DNA from 2 places in the Pseudomonas sp. AN-1 genome. Region 2 is predicted to be linked to the other one. Evidence: predicted binding sites of a transcription regulator. Region 2 holds the regulator's gene; the other holds the start of a gene.
What was found. The regulator sigma-54, encoded in region 2, starts transcription at its own class of promoters, with help from an activator protein. The targets are predictions, from matches to a motif close to ANTGGCATNNANNTTGCTNT.

Region 1: the regulator sigma-54 is predicted to act here: its motif matches at 5,100-5,119, upstream of glnA (type I glutamate--ammonia ligase).

Annotation. Positions count from the first base shown of each region.
Region 1 covers NZ_CP139195.1:3,833,082-3,843,872, reverse strand. Annotated here, with positions in the region: gene SK095_RS18100 (hypothetical protein) at 1-545, shown strand, start outside; gene SK095_RS18095 (hypothetical protein) at 605-1,351, shown strand; gene typA (translational GTPase TypA) at 1,465-3,285, opposite strand; gene thiI (tRNA uracil 4-sulfurtransferase ThiI) at 3,427-4,884, opposite strand; gene glnA (type I glutamate--ammonia ligase) at 5,210-6,616, shown strand; gene SK095_RS18075 (DUF4124 domain-containing protein) at 6,788-7,333, shown strand; gene SK095_RS18070 (DUF4124 domain-containing protein) at 7,338-7,952, shown strand; gene glnL (nitrogen regulation protein NR(II)) at 8,246-9,331, shown strand; gene ntrC (nitrogen regulation protein NR(I)) at 9,328-10,758, shown strand.
Region 2 covers NZ_CP139195.1:4,135,433-4,146,223, reverse strand. Annotated here, with positions in the region: gene murA (UDP-N-acetylglucosamine 1-carboxyvinyltransferase) at 1-1,216, opposite strand, end outside; gene SK095_RS19435 (BolA family protein) at 1,238-1,477, opposite strand; gene SK095_RS19430 (lipid asymmetry maintenance protein MlaB) at 1,561-1,869, opposite strand; gene SK095_RS19425 (phospholipid-binding protein MlaC) at 1,866-2,510, opposite strand; gene mlaD (outer membrane lipid asymmetry maintenance protein MlaD) at 2,523-2,996, opposite strand; gene mlaE (lipid asymmetry maintenance ABC transporter permease subunit MlaE) at 2,996-3,793, opposite strand; gene SK095_RS19410 (ATP-binding cassette domain-containing protein) at 3,793-4,602, opposite strand; gene SK095_RS19405 (KpsF/GutQ family sugar-phosphate isomerase) at 4,808-5,782, shown strand; gene SK095_RS19400 (HAD family hydrolase) at 5,782-6,306, shown strand; gene lptC (LPS export ABC transporter periplasmic protein LptC) at 6,317-6,886, shown strand; gene lptA (lipopolysaccharide transport periplasmic protein LptA) at 6,873-7,418, shown strand; gene lptB (LPS export ABC transporter ATP-binding protein) at 7,415-8,140, shown strand; gene SK095_RS19380 (RNA polymerase factor sigma-54) at 8,334-9,824, shown strand; gene hpf (ribosome hibernation-promoting factor, HPF/YfiA family) at 9,894-10,202, shown strand; gene ptsN (PTS IIA-like nitrogen regulatory protein PtsN) at 10,213-10,677, shown strand; gene rapZ (RNase adapter RapZ) at 10,681-10,791, shown strand, end outside.

The DNA of each region.
Region 1 (10,791 bases), 300 kb from region 2:
GACTCTTCAATGGAAAGATATCCGGAGCCCAAGCATTCAAGAACGTAACAAAAACAGCAGCAGGAGTTGCGGGCGGAACTGGAGGATGGATGGGAGGTGCCGCTGCAGGCGCAGCATTAGGCTCTGCTATCCCAGGAATAGGAACTGCAATTGGCGGAGTTGTTGGAGGAATAATTGGCGGCCTCGCTGGTGGAGCAACCGCAACCAAAGCAACATCACTACTACTTGATGAGTTCATAGAAGACGATGCTAACAAGATGCTGGAGATAGTCAAATCCGTCTTTGGCGAACTCGCCTTCGACTACCTCCTCAGCCAAAATGAAGCAGAAAAAGTAATAGAAAAATTCAAAAAAATAGACATCCCTGACTTTCTAAGGGAAATGCATGCTTCAAAAAACAGAAAAGAGTTCACAGCACAAAAATTCACCCCATGGATCGAAGAAGAAGTAAAGAAACGGGAGAAAGTAAAGCTACCTTCCGAGAAAGCCATTGCGAAATACACAGGACTGCTAATCGAGGAGCTAACTGAAGCGCAGCCCGCCTAACCAATCCACCAATAAATTGACTACGACAACCGCAAAAACCAACAACCAGAAAGCACATTATGCAAAAAGAAAATAAAACACTGCTAGTAATTTATTCTCAAGAATACGAATTCCACGCAAAAAAAATAACAAACAAAGTACGCAACCTCCACAAAGAAACAAAACCAACACCAATACACATAGAGGACATAGATTATCTTGAGAAATTACCAAATTACCACGCTATGATAATAATTGGCGGAGCCGCCGAAAACAAAGCGGCAGAACTTCACGAGACCAGTTTCAACAAGTACTTTATAGACCAATTCTTTGGACACAGCATCAGCAGCGACGGCAAAAAAGCAATAATATTTACAACAGAAGATGCCTCAGAAAAACCCAGAATAATGACAAAAAGCAAACATGCAGACTTTTATACGACCTCTTCAGGAGAAGCCTCACAGTCAACTGACGAAATCATGACAAAAGAGGACAGAATAAGATGCAAAATAGAAAAACCAGAAAGCACCAAAAATAATTTTAGCTCAGAGTTCTTGGAGCAAATAAAAATCGACAAATCGGTATTTAAGGCAAAATATCTTCTTGGCCCAGCATCATCATGGGCACTAGATAAAGCCTACAAAGCCATCACAAAGGACCTTTTAATTGAAATAGAAAAAACGCACGAAGAAAACAAAAAACTAAAACTCCTCCTTCAAAGCCTACAAAATGAAACAATTAAAATTTCCAACGCATTTCACATGAGCGAATCTGTATCACATTTCATGGAAAATGTTTTTCCGATATGGCATTCACGCAGCTTATAACCCGGCATCCGAGCAGCCTATCCTTGGAAATTTCAGCGGAAACGAGGCAAAAAGCCCCGCCTGGCTCTCGCCAGACGGGGCTTTTCATTTCAGCTCAAGGCCGACTCAGCCGATCAGACCTTGCTGCGCTCATACCGCTTGCGGTCGTTCTCGTTGAGCATCTTCTTGCGCAGACGGATCGACTTCGGGGTCACTTCCACCAGCTCGTCGTCGGCGATGAATTCCAGCGCCTGCTCGAGGGTGAACTTGATCGGCGGAACCAGGGCGATGACCTCGTCCTTGCCAGAAGCGCGCATGTTGTCGAGCTTCTTGCCCTTGGTGGGGTTGATCACCAGGTCGTTGTCGCGGCTGTTGATGCCGCACAGCTGGCCTTCGTAGATTTCCTGGCCCGGCTCGAGGAACAGCTTGCCGCGGGCCTGCAGGGTTTCCAGCGAGTAGGTCAGCGCGGTGCCGGTGGCCATCGACACCAGCACGCCGTTCTGGCGGTTGGTCACTTCGCCGGCCTTGATCGGGCCGTAGTGGCTGAAGGTCGAGGTGAGGATGCCGGTGCCCGAGGTCAGGGTCAGGAAGTTGTTGCGGAAGCCGATCAGGCCGCGCGCCGGGATGGTGTACTCCAGGCGCACACGGCCCTTGCCGTCGGGGATCATGTTGGTCAGATCGCCCTTGCGCAGGCCCATCTGCTCCATCACCGGACCCTGGTGCTGCTCCTCGATGTCGATGGTGACGTTCTCGTACGGTTCCTGCTTCTCGCCGGCCTCGTTCTCGATGATCACCACTTCCGGGCGGCCCACGGCCAGCTCGAAGCCTTCACGACGCATGGTTTCGATCAGCACCGACAGGTGCAGCTCGCCACGACCGGAAACCTTGAACTTCTCCGGGGACTCGCCCTGCTCGACGCGCAGCGCCACGTTGTGCAGCAGTTCCTTCTCCAGACGGTCCTTGATGTTACGGCTGGTGACGAACTTGCCTTCCTTGCCGGCGAACGGCGAGTCGTTGACCTGGAAGGTCATGCTCACGGTCGGCTGGTCGACGGTCAGCGGCGGCAGCGCCTCGACGTTGTTCTGGTCGCACAGGGTGTCGGAGATGAACAGCTCGTCCATGCCGGAGACGCAGACGATGTCGCCGGCGGTGGCTTCCTCGACCTCGACGCGCTGCAGGCCGGAGTGGCCCATGACCTTCAGGATGCGGCCGTTGCGCTTCTTGCCGTCGGCGCCGATGGCGGTCACCGGGGTGTTGGTGCGCACCTTGCCGCGGGCGATGCGGCCGATGCCGATGACGCCGAGGAAGCTGTTGTAGTCCAGCTGGGAGATCTGCATCTGGAACGGGCCTTCGACGTCCACCACCGGGGCCGGCACGTGGTCGATGATCGCCTGGAACAGCGCGTCCATGTTGTCGTCCATGGCCTCGTGGTCCATGCCGGCGATGCCGTTCAGGGCGCTGGCGTAGACGATCGGGAAGTCCAGCTGCTCGTCGGTGGCGCCGAGGTTGTCGAACAGGTCGAAGATCTGGTCGATGACCCAGTCCGGACGCGCGCCCGGGCGGTCGATCTTGTTGACCACGACGATCGGACGCAGGCCGGCCTTGAAGGCCTTCTGGGTCACGAAGCGGGTCTGCGGCATCGGGCCGTCCTGGGCGTCGACCACCAGCAGCACGGAGTCGACCATGCTCATCACGCGCTCGACCTCACCGCCGAAGTCGGCGTGGCCGGGGGTGTCGACGATGTTGATGTTGTAGCCGTTCCACTTGATGGCGGTGTTCTTGGCCAGGATGGTGATGCCGCGTTCCTTTTCCTGGTCGTTGGAGTCCATCACGCGCTCGTTCTCGGCTTCCTTGCGGTCGAGGGTGCCGGAGAGCTTGAGCAGCTTGTCGACGAGGGTGGTCTTGCCATGGTCGACGTGGGCGATGATGGCGATGTTGCGCAGTTGTTCGATCACTGGGGTGTCTTCTCGATAGGTAACGCTTGGATTCGGATGCCGGACGGGATTGTTCCCGCCTGCCGGCGACAGCTTGATTAACGCGGGCAGCGCCAATCGGGGGGGCGGTGGCGGATGCTGCCCCCCAGCAGGCCCGGCTGCCTAGGCCGGACGATAAACGCGCACATTGGCATGCCCCTCGCTGAGCAGGTGGTGGGCATGCAGGCGGCTCATCACGCCACGGTCGCAGTACAGGAGGTACTGGCGGTTGGCATCCAGTTCCTTGAAACGGTTGTTGATCGCGTAGAACGGCAGGGTCTGCACCTCGATGCCGGGCAGCAGCAGCGGCTCGTCCTCGGCGGCGTCGGGGTGGCGGATGTCGAGGACGATCTGCCCGGGCAGCGCCTCGCGCACCTCCTCGACCTGCAGGTCCTGACCCAGCTCGTCGATCAGGTTGTCGATGGTCACCTTGCGCGCGCGCTCCAGGGCGCGCTCGAGGATGGCCATGTCGAACTGCGCCTCCTCATGCTCGACGCGGTAGCGCTTGGCGCGGGTGGTCGGGTTGACCGAGATGACCCCGCAGTACTCGGGCATGTTCTTGGCGAACTCGGCGGTGCCGATGCGCGTGGCGGTGTCGATGATGTCCTGCTTGTGCGCGGCGATCAGCGGGCGCAGTACCAGGGTGTCGGTCACCGCGTCGATCACCGACAGGTTGGGCAGGGTCTGGCTGGACACCTGGGAGATCGCCTCGCCGGTGACCAGCGCGTCGATGTGCAGCTCGTCGGCGATGCGCGACGCGGCGCGCAGCATCATGCGCTTGAGCACCACGCCCATCTGGCTGTTGTCGACCTTGCCGAGGATCTCGCCGACCACTTCCTCGAACGGCACGCTGATGAACAGCACGCGGTGCGAGCGGCCGAACTTCTCCCACAGGTAGTGGGCGACTTCCATCACCCCCAGCTCATGGGCGCGGCCGCCGAGGTTGAAGAAGCAGAAGTGGGTGAGCAGGCCGCGACGCATCATCTGGTAGGCCGCCACGGTGGAGTCAAAGCCGCCGGACATCAGCACCAGGGTCTGCTCGATGGAGCCCAGCGGATAGCCGCCGAGGCCTTCGTGGCGGGCGTGCTCGACCAGCAGGCGGTCGTAGCGCGCCTCGAAGCGCACCTCGACCTCGGGATGCTTGAGGTCGATGCCGGAGGCAGAGCACTCGCGGCGCAGGCGGCTGCCGACGTGGGCGGCCAGGTCGACCGAGGAGAAGTCGTGGGTGTTGCCGGAGCGCTTGCAGCGCACCGCGAAGATCTTGCCGGAAAGCTTCGCACCAAAATGCAGCTTGCACTTCTCGGTGACGTCGTCGAAGTCGCCCAGCGGGTACTCGTGCACCTCGAGGAAGTGGGCGATGCCCGGCGTGCAGCGCAGGCGCTCGAGCATCTCGCGCAGCACCTGCGGGTCGCTGACCTGGGTCTGCACCTCGACGTTGTCCCATTCGCCCTCGGTCTGCAGCGCCGGATCGAGATCCCTGAGCACGGTGCGGATGTTCTTGCCGAGCTGGCGGATGAACTGCTTGCGCACCGGCCGGCTCTTGATGGTGATTTCCGCGAAGGGTTTGACGATCAGTTTCATGGGCGAACGGCGCGAAGGCAGGAGCAGCGAAAAGAGGGGCGCGGATTATAGCGGAAATTGCTCAAGCTTTGAGCAGAAATCCGCGCGACGGCAAATTGCACCAAAATGAATCAGTGCAACACTTGAAAGCACCCCCGTGGTGCACGATCCTAGCGCGCATCGCGGGCGACGCCCGGAAAAGCCGCATTTTCCGCGGCTCATGCCCATTTCCGAGCACTGGCACGCTCCTTGCTTTTGAAATCCGGACATTTTCCGGCGGGCCGAGGCCCGATGAAAAACGAATCTCGGGCGCCCCACCGCCCGTGTGTACCCCCTGGAGGACAGCATGTCGAAGGCGCTGCAACTGATTCAAGAACACAACGCGAAGTGGATCGATCTCCGTTTCACCGACCCGAAAGGCCGCCAGCACCACATCACCATGCCGGCGCGTGACGCCGACGAAGACTTCTTCGACGTGGGCAAGATGTTCGACGGCTCCTCCATCGAAGGCTGGAAGGGCATCGAAGCCTCCGACATGATCCTGCTGCCGGACGACAGCACCGCGGTGATGGACCCGTTCACTGAAGAGCCGACCCTGATCCTGGTCTGCGACGTGATCGAGCCGTCCACCATGCAGGGCTACGAGCGCGACCCGCGCGCCATCGCCAAGCGCGCCGAGGAATACCTGAAGACCACCGGTATCGGTGACACCGTGTTCGCCGGTCCGGAGCCGGAATTCTTCATCTTCGACTCCGTGAAGTACAAGTCGGACATGTCCGGCTCCATGTTCAAGATCTTCTCCGAGCAGGCTGCCTGGAGCAGCGACGCCGACATGAACGGCGGCCAGGGCAACAACGGCCACCGCATCGCGGTCAAGGGCGGCTACCTGCCGACCCCGCCGGCCGATCCGGATCACGAGATCCGTACCGCCATGTGCAACGCCCTGGAAGAGATGGGCCAGATCGTCGAGGTGCACCACCACGAAGTGGCCGGCGCCCAGAACGAGATCGGTGTGAAGTTCAACACCCTGGTCGCCAAGGCCGACGAAGTGCAGACCCTGAAGTACTGCGTGCAGAACGTCGCCGCCGCCTACGGCAAGACCGTGACCTTCATGCCCAAGCCCCTGTACGGCGACAACGGCTCGGGCATGCACGTGCACATGTCCATCGCCAAAGACGGCAAGAACACCTTCGCCGGCGAAGGCTATGCCGGCCTGTCCGATACCGCCCTGTACTTCATCGGCGGCATCATCAAGCACGGCAAGGCGCTGAACGCCCTGACCAACCCGTCGACCAACTCCTACAAGCGTCTGGTCCCGGGCTTCGAGGCTCCGGTGATGCTGGCCTACTCGGCCCGCAACCGCTCCGCCTCCATCCGCATCCCGTACGTCGCCAGCCCGAAGGGCCGCCGCATCGAGGCGCGCTTCCCGGATCCGTCGGCCAACCCGTACCTGGCCTTCGCCGCCCTGCTGATGGCCGGCCTGGACGGCATCCAGAACAAGATCCACCCGGGCGATGCCGCCGACAAGAACCTCTACGACCTGCCGCCGGAAGAAGCCGCCAACATCCCGCAGGTGTGCGGCAGCCTGAAGGAGGCCCTGGAGGCCCTGGAAGCCGACCACGAGTTCCTGCTCAAGGGCGGCGTGTTCACCAAGGACTTCCTGGACTCCTTCATCGAGCTGAAGTCCGCCGAGGAAATCAAGGTGCGCACCTTCGTGCACCCGCTGGAGTACGACCTGTACTACAGCTGCTGATCGCTGATCGGTGATGTCGCAAAGGCCTCCTTCGGGAGGCCTTTGTGCTTTTCCTGTCGGCAAGCGCAGCGGATTGCGCCGCCCCGCACAGCCCGGGACGACGACGCTTGCCAGTGCCTCGCAGCGGTGCAAGGCTTGCTGCACCGCCATCCTCTTCGCAAGGATCCGCCCATGCGCCCGCTCTGCGCCTGCCTGCTGCTCGCCCTGGCCCTGCCGGCCAGCGCCGAGATCTACCGCTACATCGACGACCGCGGCAATCCGGTCTACACCAACCAGCCGCCCGAGGGCGTGGCCAGCGAGAGCGTGCAGCTCGGCCCGACCAACACCGTGGCCGCCCCCGCACCGGCCACACCGGCCGCCGCGCCCGCCGCCGCTCAGGCCGCGAGCTACCGCCGCGTGGAAATCACCGGAGTGCCCGACCAGGACGCCACCCTGCGCGCCAATGCTGGCACCTTCAGCGTCGGCGTCAGCCTGGAGCCGGGCCTGCAGGACGGCGACCTGCTGCAGCTACTGCTGGATGGCCAGCCGGTGAGCCCCCCCGGCCGGCAGACCCAGTTCCACTTCGAGAGCCTCGACCGCGGCAGCCACAGCCTGCAGGCGGAGATCCTGCGCGACGGCGAGCCGCTGCAGCGCAGCGCCAGCGTGACCTTCACCGTGCAGCGCGTGCATATCGGCAGCCCGGCCCTGCCCCGCCCGCAACCGAAGCCACAGAACTGACCCAATGCGCGCCCTGCTCTGCCTCCTGCTGCTGACCAGCCTGCCGGCCTTCGCCGGCGTGTACACCTACCTCGACGCCGACGGCAATCGGGTGTTCACCGACAAGCCGCGCAGCGCCAACGCCCAGCGCGTCGAGCTGGCGCCGGCCAACAGCGCCAGCCTGCCGGCGCCGCCGCCCGCCGCGCCGCCGGCGCTGCCCGCCGCCCTGCTGCCGGCCTACCAGCTGCTGCGCATCACCCTGCCCGAGCCGGACGCCACCATCCGCGACAACGACGGCAACCTGCTGGTCACTCTGGAGAGCGACCCCGGCCTGCTCGCGGGACACCGCTACCGCCTGCTGCTCGACGGCCGGGTGCACGGCGCGCCGGCGCGCAGCCCGGTGTTCACCCTCGACAACCTCGACCGCGGCACCCACCAGCTGGCCGCCGAGATCGTCGACGCCGAGGGGCGCATCGTCGAGCGCACGCCCAGCCAGCCGTTCCACCTCAGGCGCACCACCCTGGCCGACAAGCGCCGGGTCAACCCCTGCCAGAAGGGCGACTATGGCGTGCGCCCGGAATGCCCGCTGGCCGACAAGCCGGCCGAGCCGCGCCGCTTCCTCGGCGTGCCCCTCCCCTGAGCACGCGCGCACCACTTTGGTGCGCGCAATGCTCCCGCGACCTATACTGAGCCACGAATCACGCCCGGCTCGCCGCCTGCGGCGCCCCGCAGGCGGCCGCTGCGCACCCTGCCGGTGCCCGCCCCTGGCGGGGCGCAGGCCCTGTGCCACGGGCTCTGCGCCATCCGCGCGCCATCGGCGCAGCCCGCGCGGCCATGCACAAAAAGGCGGCAGACGGCTGCCCGGAGCTGCACCCTCATGTCGCTGGCGCACTTCTTGCAAATACGCTGCACCCACAGGAGCGCATGCTAGCCATGGCCTACGACTCACTGCAGCGCCTGCTGCTCGACAACCTGACCACCGCGGTGATCCTGCTCAACGCCGAGCTGCGCCTGGAGTACATGAACCCGGCCGCCGAGATGCTGCTGGGTGTCAGCGGCCAGCGCAGCCAGGGGCTGTTCATCAGCGAGCTGTGCAACGAGAGTCCCGACGGCCTGCCGGCCCTGCGCCAGGCGGTGGCCAGCGGCCACCCGTTCACCAAGCGCGAGGCGCAGCTGATCACCGCCGCCGGCCAGCAGCTGGCGGTGGACTACGCGGCCACGCCGATCCCCGGCCTGAGCAGCTTCCTGCTGCTGCTCGAGCTGCACCCGCGCGACCGCCTGCTGCGCATCACCAAGGAGGAGGCACAGCTGGCCAAGCAGGAGACCACCCGCCTGCTGGTGCGCGGCCTGGCCCACGAGATCAAGAACCCGCTGGGCGGCATCCGCGGCGCCGCGCAGCTGCTGGCCCGCGAGCTGCCGGACGCCGGCCTCAGGGACTACACCGACGTGATCATCGCCGAGGCCGACCGCCTGCGGAACCTGGTGGACCGCATGCTCGGCTCCAACAAGCTGCCGCAGCTGGCACCGACCAACATCCACGAGGTGCTGGAGCGGGTATGCAGCCTGGTCAAGGCCGAGACCCAGGGCAAGCTGAGCCTGGAGCGCGACTACGACCCGAGCATCCCCGAGCTGCTCGCCGACCGCGAGCAGCTGATCCAGGCGGTGCTCAACGTGGTGCGCAACGCCATGCAGGCGATCGCCGGGCAGAAGCAGCCGCACCCGCCGGGACGCATCCTGCTGCGCACCCGCACCCTGCGCCAGTTCACCATCGGCCACCAGCGCCATCGCCTGGTGTGCCGCATCGAGGTGATCGACAACGGCCCGGGCATCGACCCGGCGCTGCAGGACACCCTCTTCTATCCCATGGTCAGCGGGCGTGCCGACGGCACCGGCCTCGGCCTGGCCATCGCGCAGAACATCCTCAACCAGCACCAGGGCCTGATCGAGTGCGAAAGCCAGCCCGGGCGCACGGTCTTCGCGCTGTTTCTGCCGCTTGAACAAGGAGCACCAACCCCATGAACCGACCGGATACCGTCTGGATCGTCGACGACGACCGCTCGATCCGCTGGGTGCTGGAAAAGGCCCTGCAGCAGGCCGGCCTGCCCAGCCAGAGCTTCGACAGCGCCGACAGCCTGCTCAACCGCCTGGGCCTCGAGCAGCCCAGCGTGATCGTCTCCGACATCCGCATGCCGGGCGCCAGCGGCCTCGACCTGCTGGCGCGCATCCGCGAGCTGTACCCGCGCCTGCCGGTGATCATCATGACCGCCCACTCCGACCTGGAGAGCGCGGTGGCCTCCTACCAGGGCGGCGCCTTCGAGTACCTGCCCAAGCCGTTCGACGTCGACGAGGCGGTGTCGCTGGTCAAGCGCGCCACCCTGCACGCCCGCGAGCAGCAGGCGCTGGCCACCCCCGACGAGCAGGCCGCCACGCCGGAGATCATCGGCGAAGCGGCGGCGATGCAGGAGGTGTTCCGCGCCATCGGCCGGCTGAGCCACTCCAACATCACCGTGCTGATCAACGGCGAGTCGGGCACCGGCAAGGAGCTGGTGGCGCACGCCCTGCACCGCCACAGCCCGCGCGCCAACGCGCCGTTCATTGCCCTGAACATGGCGGCGATCCCCAAGGACCTGATGGAATCCGAGCTGTTCGGCCACGAGAAGGGCGCCTTCACCGGCGCCGCCGCGCAGCGCCGCGGCCGCTTCGAGCAGGCCGACGGCGGCACCCTGTTCCTCGACGAGATCGGCGACATGCCGGCCGACACCCAGACCCGCCTGCTGCGCGTGCTGGCCGACGGCGAGTTCTACCGGGTCGGCGGCCACACCCCGGTCAAGGTCAACGTGCGCATCATCGCCGCCACCCACCAGAACCTCGAGAACCTGGTGCGCGCCGGCAAGTTCCGCGAGGACCTGTTCCACCGCCTCAACGTGATCCGCATCCACATCCCGCGCCTGGCCGACCGCCGCGAGGACATCCCGGCGCTGGCCCGCCACTTCCTCGCCCGCGCCGCCCAGGAGCTGGCGGTCGAACCCAAGCTGCTCAAGCCGCAGACCGAGGAATACCTGCAGAACCTGCCCTGGCCGGGCAACGTGCGCCAGCTGGAGAACACCTGCCGCTGGATCACGGTGATGGCCTCCGGGCGCGAGGTGCACATCGACGACCTGCCGCCGGAGCTGCTGCAGCAGCCGCAGGAGGCTCCGGCCGGCGGCAACTGGGAGCAGGCGCTGCGCCTGTGGGCCGAACAGGCGCTGACCCGCGGCCAGACCGACCTACTCGGCAGCGCCCTGCCGGCCTTCGAGCGGGTGATGATCGAGAGCGCCCTCAAGCACACCGCCGGCCGCCGCCGCGACGCCGCCCAGCTGCTCGGCTGGGGGCGCAACACCCTGACCCGCAAGATCAAGGAACTGAACATGGCGGTGGAAGGCAGCGACGAGGACGAGAGCCTCTAGCCAGGCAAAAAAAGGGTTCTTCGCGGGATCGTG
Region 2 (10,791 bases):
CGATGCACTCGTAGCCGCGGTCGATGTGGTAGATGCGGTCGATCAGGGTATCGCCATCGGCGACCAGGGCGGCGATCACCAGGCTGGCCGAGGCGCGCAGGTCGGTGGCCATCACCGGTGCGGCCTTCAGGCGCGGCACGCCGGTGACGATGGCGGTGTTGCCCTCGATCTGGATCTGCGCCCCCATGCGCTGCATCTCCAGCACGTGCATGAAGCGGTTCTCGAAGATGGTCTCGATCACCGTGCCGGTGCCCTCGGCCACCGCATTCATGGCGATGAACTGCGCCTGCATGTCGGTGGGGAACGCCGGGTAGGGCGCGGTGCGGATGTTGACCGCCTTCGGCCGCTTGCCCTTCATGTCCAGCTCGATCCAGTCGTCGCCGGTGGTGATCTCGGCGCCGGCTTCCTGCAGCTTGAGCAGCACGGCCTCGAGGATGGTCGGATCGGTGTCCTTGAGCTTGACCCGGCCGCGGCTGGCGGCGGCCGCCACCAGGAAGGTGCCGGTCTCGATGCGGTCGGGCATCACCGCGTAGCTGGCACCGCCCAGGCGCTCGACGCCGTCGACGGTGATGGTCGAGGTGCCGGCACCCTGGATCTTCGCGCCCATGGCGATCAGCATGTTGGCCAGATCGACCACCTCAGGCTCGCGCGCGGCGTTCTCGAGCACGCTGCGGCCGTTGGCCAGGGTGGCGGCCATCAGGATGTTCTCGGTGCCGGTGACGCTGACGGTGTCGAAGCAGAAGTGCGCGCCGCGCAGGCCGCCCTCGGGAGCGCGGGCCTTGATGTAGCCGCCCTCGACGTCGATGACCGCACCCATGGCCTCGAGGCCGCGGATGTGCAGGTCGACCGGACGGGTGCCGATGGCGCAGCCGCCGGGCAGGGCCACCTCGGCCTGGCCGAAGCGGGCGACCATCGGGCCGAGCACCAGGATCGAGGCGCGCATGGTCTTGACCAGCTCGTAGGGCGCCACCAGGGTCTTGATGGTGGTGGCGTCGACCTCGACGTCGAGCTTCTCGTTGATCACCGGCTGCACGCCCATGCGACCGAACAGCTCGATCATGGTGGTGATGTCGTGCAGGTGCGGCAGGTTGCGCACGGTGACCGGCTCGTCGGCCAGCAGGGTGGCGGCGAGGATCGGCAGGGCCGAGTTCTTCGCGCCGGAGATGCGGATCTCCCCGTCGAGCGGGGCACCACCGGTAATGATCAGTTTGTCCATGGGGTATCTCGGGCGGGGCGCTCAGGCGCGCTCGGCCCAGGCGGCCTGGGAGAAGAATTTCATGGTCACGGCGTGGATGCTGCCATTGGCGATCCAGTCGTTGAGGTGGGCGTAGACCTGCTGCTGGCGCTTGACCGGGCTGAGGCCGGCCAGCTCGTCGCTGATCAGGTTCAGCTGGAAGTCGCAGCCCTGGCCTTCGACCACCACGGTGGTGCCGGGCAGGTTTTCTTCAAGATGGCGTTTGACGTCTTCGGCCTGCATAACTCAACCTCGCTTGGGGACCGGCATGGGAGCCGGCCATCATACAAAAAAGCCCTTGGCCTGCGAACCCTGCGCCCGCCCGCTCAGCCGGCGAGCGGCAGCAGCTCGAGCACCCCGTAGACCTCGGCGATCTGCCGCATGTCCTCGGGCAGGTTGCGGATCTGCAGGGTCTTGCCGGTCGCCCGGGCATCGCGCAGCAGGCACAGCAGCAGCGAGAGGCCGACGCTGCTGCTGTGGGTGATGCCGGCACAGTCGATCCAGACGCGGCCGGCCGGGCTGTCGGCCAGCAGGCGGCGGCCGGCGGCGCGCAGCTCGCTGCCCACGTGCATGTCGATCACGCCGTCCAGGGCCAGCCCGTCCGGCGGCACCGCCCGCAGCGCGCCCGGACTCACTGCTGGTCGCCCTTGACGTTGACGGACTCCTGGGCGCGCGCCACGGCGTCGCCCCAGGTGGAGATGACCTTGTCCAGATCGTTGCCGTTGCTGCGCATCGACTCGGCGAACTGGTCGCGGAACAGCTTGCCGATGTTGATGCCGTTGATGATCACGTTGCGCACCTTCCAGGCGCCGTCCTTCTGCTCCAGGGTGTAGGTCACCGGGTAGATGGCGCCCGTGCGACCGACCACCTCCATGTTCACCGAGGCGCGCCCCGGCTCGCGGGACGCCACCGCCGGCAGCATGCGGATCTCCTGGTTGTCGTACTCGAGCAGGGCGCCGCCGTAGAACTTCACCAGGCTGCGCTTGAAGTTGTCGACGAAGGCCTGCATCTGCTGCGGCGAGGCCTGGCGGCTGTAGCGCACGGTCATCACCCCGCGGGCGAAGCCGTCGAAGTCGACCACCGGGCCGAGAATGCCATCGAGGGCCTGGTAGAAGGCCTCCGGGTCCTGCCTGAACTGCTCGCGCTTGCTGTTCAGCTCGCCCAGCACCTTGTCCGTGGTGGCCTGCACCACCTGTTGCGGAGTGGCGGCGGCATGGCCGGCGAAGGGCAGGCAGGCCAGCAGCACCAGCAGGCTGCGTCGCAGGATCTTGAGCATGACGGATGTCCTTTATTGCTTGGCGGGTTCTTTGTTGACGGAGTTGAGCAGGAACTTGCCGATCAGATCCTCCAGCACCAGGGCCGACTGGGTATCGCGGATCACCCCGCCGTCGGCCAGCACCTGCTCCTCGCCACCGATGCTGATGCCGATGTACTTCTCGCCGAGCAGCCCGGCGGTGAGGATCGACGCGGTGGAATCGGTAGGTAGATTGTTGACGCGCCCGTCGAGTTCCATGGTCACACGCCCCATGAAGCTGTCGTGGTCGAGATCGACGGCCACCACCTTGCCGATGGTCACCCCGGCCATGGTCACCTTGGCGCGCGGGCTGACCCCGGCGGTGTTGTCGAAGTAGGCGTAGACGCGGTAGGTGTCCTGCGCCGAGCCGATGGTCAGACCGCTGACGCGCAGGGCCAGCAGCAGCAGGGCCAGCAGGCCGGCGAGGAGGAACAGGCCGACGCCGATTTCCAGGGAGCGGGATTGCATCAGAAGTCTCCAAACATCAGAGCGGTAAGGATGAAGTCGAGGCCGAGCACGGCCAGCGAGGCGTAGACCACGGTGCGGGTGGTGGCGCGACTGATGCCCTCGGAGGTCGGCTCGCAGTCGTAGCCCTGGAACACCGCGATCCAGGTCACCACCACGGCGAACACCAGGCTCTTGATCACGCCGTTGAGCACGTCGCCCTGGAGCTCCACGCTGCGCTGCATGTTGCCCCAGTAGGAGCCCTCGTAGACGCCGAGCCAGTCCACCGCGACCATCGCCCCACCCCAGATGCCGACCACGGTGAAGATCGCCGAGAGCAGCGGCATGGAGATGAAGCCGGCCCACAGGCGCGGGGCGATGATGTACTTGAGCGGGTCGACGCCGATCATCTCCAGGCTGGACAGCTGCTCGGTGGACTTCATGTTGCCGATTTCGGCGGTCAGCGCCGAGCCGGCACGCCCGGCGAACAGCAGCGCGGTGACCACCGGGCCCAGCTCGCGCAGCAGGGTCAGGGCGACCATCTGGCCGACCGCCTCCTCGGAGGCGAAGTCCACCAGGATGTTGTAGCCCTGCAGGGCCAGCACCATGCCGATGAAGATGCCGGAGACGATGATGATCGCCAGCGACAGCACGCCGACCGCATACAGCTGCTTGACCAGCAGCTGCAGGAAACTGCCGGCGCCGTTGCGGCCGAACAGGGCATGGCCGAGGAACAGGGTCGAGCGGCCGAGGGCCTCGAGCACGTCGAGGCCGGAGCGACCGAGCAGGCGCACGCGCTCGATCAACGGAGTCCTGCGCATCAGGGCTCTCCCAGCAGGTCGCGGCGGTAGTCGGCCGCGGGATAGTGGAAGGGTACCGGCCCGTCGGCGATGCCCTGCATGAACTGGCGGATGCGCGGGTTATCGGACTCCATGAGTTCGGCCGGAGTGCCCTGGCCGAGCACCTGGCTGTCGCCGACCACGTACAGGTAGTCGGCGATGCTGGCGGTCTCGGCCAGGTCGTGGGACACCACGATACTGGTCAGCCCGAGGGCATCGTTGAGCTGGCGGATCAGGCGCACCAGCACCCCCATGGCGATGGGATCCTGGCCGACGAAGGGCTCGTCGTACATGAGGATCTGCGGGTCCAGGGCGATCGCCCGCGCCAGCGCCACGCGGCGCTTCATGCCGCCGGACAGCTCGTCGGGCATCAGTTCGATGGCGCCGCGCAGGCCGACCGCCTGCAGCTTCATCAGCACGATGTCGCGGATCATCTCCTCGGGGAGGCGGGTGTGCACGCGCAGCGGGAAGGCGACGTTCTCGAACACGTCGAGATCGGTGAACAGCGCGCCGCTCTGGAACAGCACGCCCATCTGCTTGCGCATGTCGAACAGTTCGCGGCGCGACAGCTGCGGCAGATTGTGGCCGTTGACGATCACCTGGCCGCTGGCCGGGCGCAGCTGGGCGCCGATCAGGCGCAGCAGGGTGGTCTTGCCGCAGCCGGAGGGGCCCATGATGCCGGTGACCTTGCCGCGCGGGATGCTCAGGTTCACATTATCGAAGATGGTGCGCGTGCCGCGCCTGAAGGTCACCCCCTTCAGCTCGACGGCATACGCGTTGTCGCTAGTCATCGGAACTCCTTGCGTGCCGGCCTTCCGTGCAGACGCCCGAACCCTAGGCAGGGACATCCGGCAGCCGCTGGCCGAATAGGCGCGCACTATACACCGCCGGCCGGACGCGCCCAAGCACCGCGCCGCCGAGGCAACGGCAGATGATGAGCGGTCGCCGGTTTGTCGGTATAATCGTTCGCTTGATCAGCCAACCGTGCCTGCGCCCATGACCCAGACGCCGTCCTTCATCCAATCCGCCCAGCGCACCATCCGTATGGAACTGGACGCCGTGAACGACCTGCTTGCGCGGATCAACGGCGACTTCGTGCGCGCCTGCGAACTGCTGCTGGCCTGCAAGGGCCGCGTGGTGGTGGTCGGCATGGGCAAGTCCGGCCACATCGGCCGCAAGATCGCCGCGACCCTGGCCAGCACCGGCACCACCGCCTTCTTCGTCCACCCCGCCGAGGCCAGCCACGGCGACATGGGCATGATCACCCGCGACGACGTGGTGCTGGCGCTGTCCAACTCGGGCAGCACCGCCGAGATCGTCACCCTGCTGCCGCTGATCAAGCGCCTGGGCATCACCCTGATCAGCATGACCGGCAACCCCGACTCGCCGCTGGCCCAGGCCGCGGCGGTCAACCTGGATGCCGGCGTGGCCCAGGAGGCCTGCCCGCTGAACCTGGCGCCGACCTCCTCGACCACCGTCTCGCTGGTGCTCGGCGACGCCCTGGCCATCGCCCTGCTGGAAGCGCGCGGCTTCACCGCCGAGGACTTCGCCTTCTCCCATCCGGGGGGCGCCCTGGGCCGCCGCCTGCTGCTCAAGGTGGAGAACATCATGCACGACGGCGAGCGCCTGCCCTGCGTGCCGCGCGGCACGCCGCTGCGCGAGGCACTGCTGGAGATGACCCGCAAGGGCCTGGGCATGACCGTGATCACCGAGCCCGACGGCCGCCTGGCCGGGATCTTCACCGACGGCGACCTGCGCCGCGCCCTGGACCGCGGCGTCGACGTGCGCCAGGCGTCGATCGACGAACTGATGACCGCCGGCGGCAAGACCGTGCGCCCGGACATGCTCGCCGCCGAGGCGCTGAAGATCATGGAGGACAACCGCATCAGCGCCCTGGTGGCGGTGGACGCGGACCAGCGCGCCGTCGGCGCCCTGAACATGCACGACCTGCTGCGCGCCGGAGTGATGTGATGAACGACGAACTGCTGCAACGCGCCCGCGCCATCCGCCTGGCGATCTTCGACGTCGACGGCGTGCTGACCGACGGCAAGCTGTACTTCCTGCCCGAGGGCGGCGAGTTCAAGACCTTCAACACCCTCGACGGCCACGGCATCAAGATGCTGATCAACTCCGGGGTGCGCACCGCGATCATCAGCGGCCGCAGCGCTCCGGTGGTCGAGCGGCGGGCGAAGAACCTCGGCATTCAGCACCTGGTGCAGGGCCGCGAGGACAAGCTGGTGGTACTCGATGAACTGCTGGCCGAACTGGGACTCTCATACGAGCAGGTCGCCTATCTGGGCGACGACCTGCCCGACCTGCCGGTGATCCGCCGGGTCGGCCTCGGCATGGCGGTGGCCAGCGCCGACGCCTTCGTCCGCCAGCATGCGGCGGCGGTGACCCAGGCCCGCGGCGGCGAAGGCGCCGCCCGCGAGTTCTGCGAACTGATCATGCGCGCCCAGGGCACGCTGGAGGCGGCCCAGGCCGCCTACCTGTGACGGATCCCCGATGAATCCCACCCTGCGCACCTTCCTGCCGTTCGCCCTGCTGGCCACCCTGCTGGCGGCCATCGGCTACTGGAACATCCGCCCGGAAAGCTTCATGACCCGCAGCGTCTCGGCGCCGGCCGAGGACGCCATCGACTTCTATGCGGAGAACGCCCGCAGCGTGCAGTTCCAGGCCGACGGCGCCCTGCACTACCGCCTGAGCGCCGAGCACCTGGAACACCTGCAGAGCAGCGACGTCACCCGCCTGACCCGCCCGGAACTGCGCCTGTACCGCGGCAGCGCCTACCCCTGGCACGTGCTGAGCGAGCGCGGCGAGGTGTCGCCCGGCGGCGTGCAGGTCGACCTGCTCGACGGCGTGCGCGTGGAGCGCAGCGACGCCAAGGGCCGCCCCATCCTGCTCACCACATCCCGTCTGAGCGTGTTTCCCGAGCGGGAGTACGCCGAGACGTCCCAGCCGGTGCGTATCGAGGCCGCCAACGGCGTGACCACCGCCTCCGGCCTGCAGGCCTATCTCAACGAAAGCCGGATGCTCCTGAAATCCAATGTGCGAGGACAGCATGAGGTTCGCTAACCCCCTTCCCCTCCTCTTCGGTCTGGGCATCCTGCTGGCCGGCGCGCCGGCCTGGTCCCTGCCGAGCGACCGCAACCAGCCGATCCGCGTGCAGGCCGACAGCGCCGAGCTGGACGACGCCCAGGGCGTCGCCGTGTACCGCGGCGGCGTGGTGATCACCCAGGGCAGCCTGAAGATCACCGGCGACACCGTGACCATCACCCAGGACAAGAGCGGCGACATCGAGGTGTTCACCGCGACCGGCAAGCCGGCCTACTACGAGCAGCAGCCGGCCGCCGACAAGCCGCTGGTCAAGGCCTACGGCCTGACCATCCAGTACTTCGCCGCCAACGAGCGCATCGTGCTGATCGACCAGGCCAAGGTGGTCCAGGAAGGCAACACCTTCGAAGGCGAGAAGATCGTCTACGACACCCAGCGCCAGATCGTCAACGCCGGGCGCGCCACCGGCAGCAAGGTGACCACGCCGCGCGCGCGCATCGACATGGTCATCCAGCCGCGCAAGAAGGCCGAGCCGGAGCAGAACACCCCATGAGCACCCTGATCGCCCAGCACCTGGCCAAGAGCTACAAGGGACGCGCCGTGGTGCGCGACGTCAGCCTGTCGATCGACAGCGGGCAGATCGTCGGCCTGCTCGGCCCCAACGGCGCCGGCAAGACCACCTGCTTCTACATGATCGTCGGCCTGGTGCATGCCGACCAGGGTCGCGTGCTGATCGACGAGCAGGACGTCACCCACCTGCCGATGCACGGCCGCGCCCGCGCCGGCATCGGCTACCTGCCGCAGGAGGCGTCGATCTTCCGCAAGCTGACGGTGGCCGACAACATCATGGCCATCCTCGAGACGCGCAAGGACCTCGACCGCGCCGCACGGCGCGAGGCGCTGGAAAGCCTGCTGCAGGAGTTCCACATCAGCCACATCCGCGACAGCCTGGGCATGAGCCTGTCCGGCGGCGAACGCCGCCGGGTGGAGATCGCCCGCGCCCTGGCCAGCGATCCCAAGTTCATCCTCCTCGACGAACCCTTCGCCGGGGTCGACCCGATCTCGGTGGGCGACATCAAGCAGATCATCCACCACCTCAAGGAACGCGGCATCGGCGTGCTGATCACCGATCACAACGTGCGCGAGACCCTGGACATCTGCGAGACCGCCTACATCGTCAATGCCGGCCAGCTGATCGCCGAAGGCGATGCCGAGAGCATCCTCGCCAACCAGCTGGTCAAGGACGTCTACCTGGGCCACGAGTTCCGCCTGTAGGCCGCCGGCAGCGCACCCCGTCCGCGCCCGCCCTCTGCCGGGCGCCCCCACCCGACTGCGCCTTTTCGGGCGACTGTCAAGCCTAGGCAAAGCCGCAAATATCGGGCATATAATTTGCTAACCGCGGCGCCCCGGCGCCCAGCAGTGGACAGCGCGCAGGCGCTGGCAGACCCAAGGTGCCAACTCCCAAGCCATGAAACACTCGCTAGTCCTCAAGATGGGCCAGCAGCTGACGATGACACCGCAGCTGCAACAAGCCATTCGTCTGCTCCAGCTGTCGACCCTCGACCTGCAGCAGGAAATCCAGGAAGCCCTCGACTCCAACCCGATGCTCGAGCGACAGGAAGACGGCGACGACTTCGACAGCAGCGACCCGCTGGCGGAGAGCGAAGGCCCCTCCTCCGGCGCCAGCCACGACAGCACGGTCGCCACCACCGAGCGCGACCCCGACAGTCTCGACGAGGGCCAGTGGGAGGAGCGCATCCCCAGCGAGCTGCCGGTGGATACCGCCTGGGAGGACATCTACCAGACCAGCGCCAGCAGCCTGCCGAGCAGCGAGGACGACGAGTGGGACTTCACCGCCCGCACCTCCTCCGGCGAGAGCCTGCACAGCCACCTGCTCTGGCAGCTCAACCTGGCGCCGATGAGCGACAGCGACCGGCTGATCGCCATGTCGATCATCGACGCCATCAACAACGACGGCTATCTCGAGGAAAGCCTCGAGGAGATCCTCGACTCCCTCGACCCTGAACTGGGCATCGAGCTGGACGAGGTGGAAATGGTCCTGCACCGCGTGCAGCAGTTCGAGCCACTGGGCATCGGCGCACGCGACCTCAGCGAGTGCCTGCTGCTGCAGCTGAAGCAGCTGCCAGCCGACACCCCCTGGCTGGACGAGGCGCGCCGCGTCGCCCGCGACCACCTCGACCTGCTCGGCAGCCGCGACTACGCCCAGCTGATGCGGCGCCTGCGCCTGAAGGAGGACGAGCTGCGCCAGGTGGTCGAGCTGATCCAGCGCCTCAACCCGCGTCCCGGCGCACAGATCGAGGCCGGCGAGGCCGAGTACGTGGTCCCCGACGTGATCGTGCGCAAGGACAACGAGCGCTGGCTGGTCGAGCTCAACCCCGACGCCATGCCGCGCCTGCGGGTCAACCCGCACTATGCCGGCCTGGTACGCCGCGCCGACTCCAGCGCCGACAACACCTACATGCGCAACCAGCTGCAGGAAGCGCGCTGGTTCATCAAGAGCCTGCTCAGCCGCAACGAGACGCTGATGAAGGTCGCCACCCAGATCGTCGAGCAGCAGCGCGGCTTTCTCGAGTACGGCGAGGAGGCGATGAAGCCGCTGGTGCTGCACGACATCGCCGAGGCGGTGGGCATGCACGAGTCGACCATCTCGCGGGTCACCACGCAGAAGTACATGCACACCCCGCGCGGCATCTACGAACTCAAGTACTTTTTCTCCAGCCACGTCAGCACCGCCGAGGGCGGCGAATGCTCGTCGACGGCGATCCGCGCCATCATCAAGAAACTGGTGGCGGCGGAAAACCCGAAAAAGCCATTGAGTGACAGCAAGATCGCTGGTTTACTGGAAGAGCAGGGGATTCAAGTGGCCCGCCGGACCATCGCCAAATACCGGGAGTCCCTCGGCATTGCACCCTCCAGCGAGCGCAAGCGACTGGTGTAGCGTTCGAGCAGCAGAATTCAGGTGGCGGGGAATATCCCGCCAGCAACGTAGGTAATAAGGAGAAGCGGTATGCAAGTCAATATCAGTGGCCAACACCTGGAAGTGACCGACACTCTGCGTGACTACGTCAACGAGAAATTCGAGCGCCTGGCGCGCCATTTCGACAAGATCACCAACGTCCAGGTGATCATGCAGGTGGAGAAACTGAAGCAGAAGATCGAAGCGACCCTGCATATTGCCGGCGGCGAAGTGGTCGCCAACGCCGAGCACGAGGACATGTACGCCGCCATCGACCTGCTGGCCGACAAGCTGGACCGCCAGCTGATCAAGCACAAGGAAAAACAGATCGAACGCGAACAGGGCGCCGCTGCCCGCTGATCATTCCCCGATGATTCGACTAGAGCACATCCTGACCCCCGGCCGTTCCCAGGTGAACGTGCCGGGAGGCAGCAAGAAGCGCGTTCTCGAGCAGATCGCCAACCTCGTAGCCCGGGACATTCCCGGGCTCGACGCACATGACATCTTCGAAAGCCTGGTGGCCCGCGAGAAGCTCGGCTCCACCGGCTTCGGCAATGGCATCGCCATCCCCCACTGCCGCCTGGCCGGCTGCTCGGTGCCGGTCAGCGCCCTGCTGCGCCTGGATGCCCCGGTAGACTTCGACGCCCTCGACGGCGCGCCGGTGGACCTGCTGTTCGTCCTCTTGGTGCCGGAAACCGCCACCGAGGAACACCTCGAGCTGCTGCGCCAGATCGCCGGCCTGCTCGACCGTGCCGACGTGCGAGAGCGCCTGCGCCAGGCCAGGGATGGATTCGACCTCTACCAGGTGGTGCTCGATACCGTGGACGGACGCTGAGCCATGCGCCTGGTGATCGTCAGCGGCCGCTCCGGCTCGGGCAAGAGCACCGCCCTGGCCGTACTTGAGGACAACGGCTTCTACTGCATCGACAACCTGCCCGCCAGCCTGCTG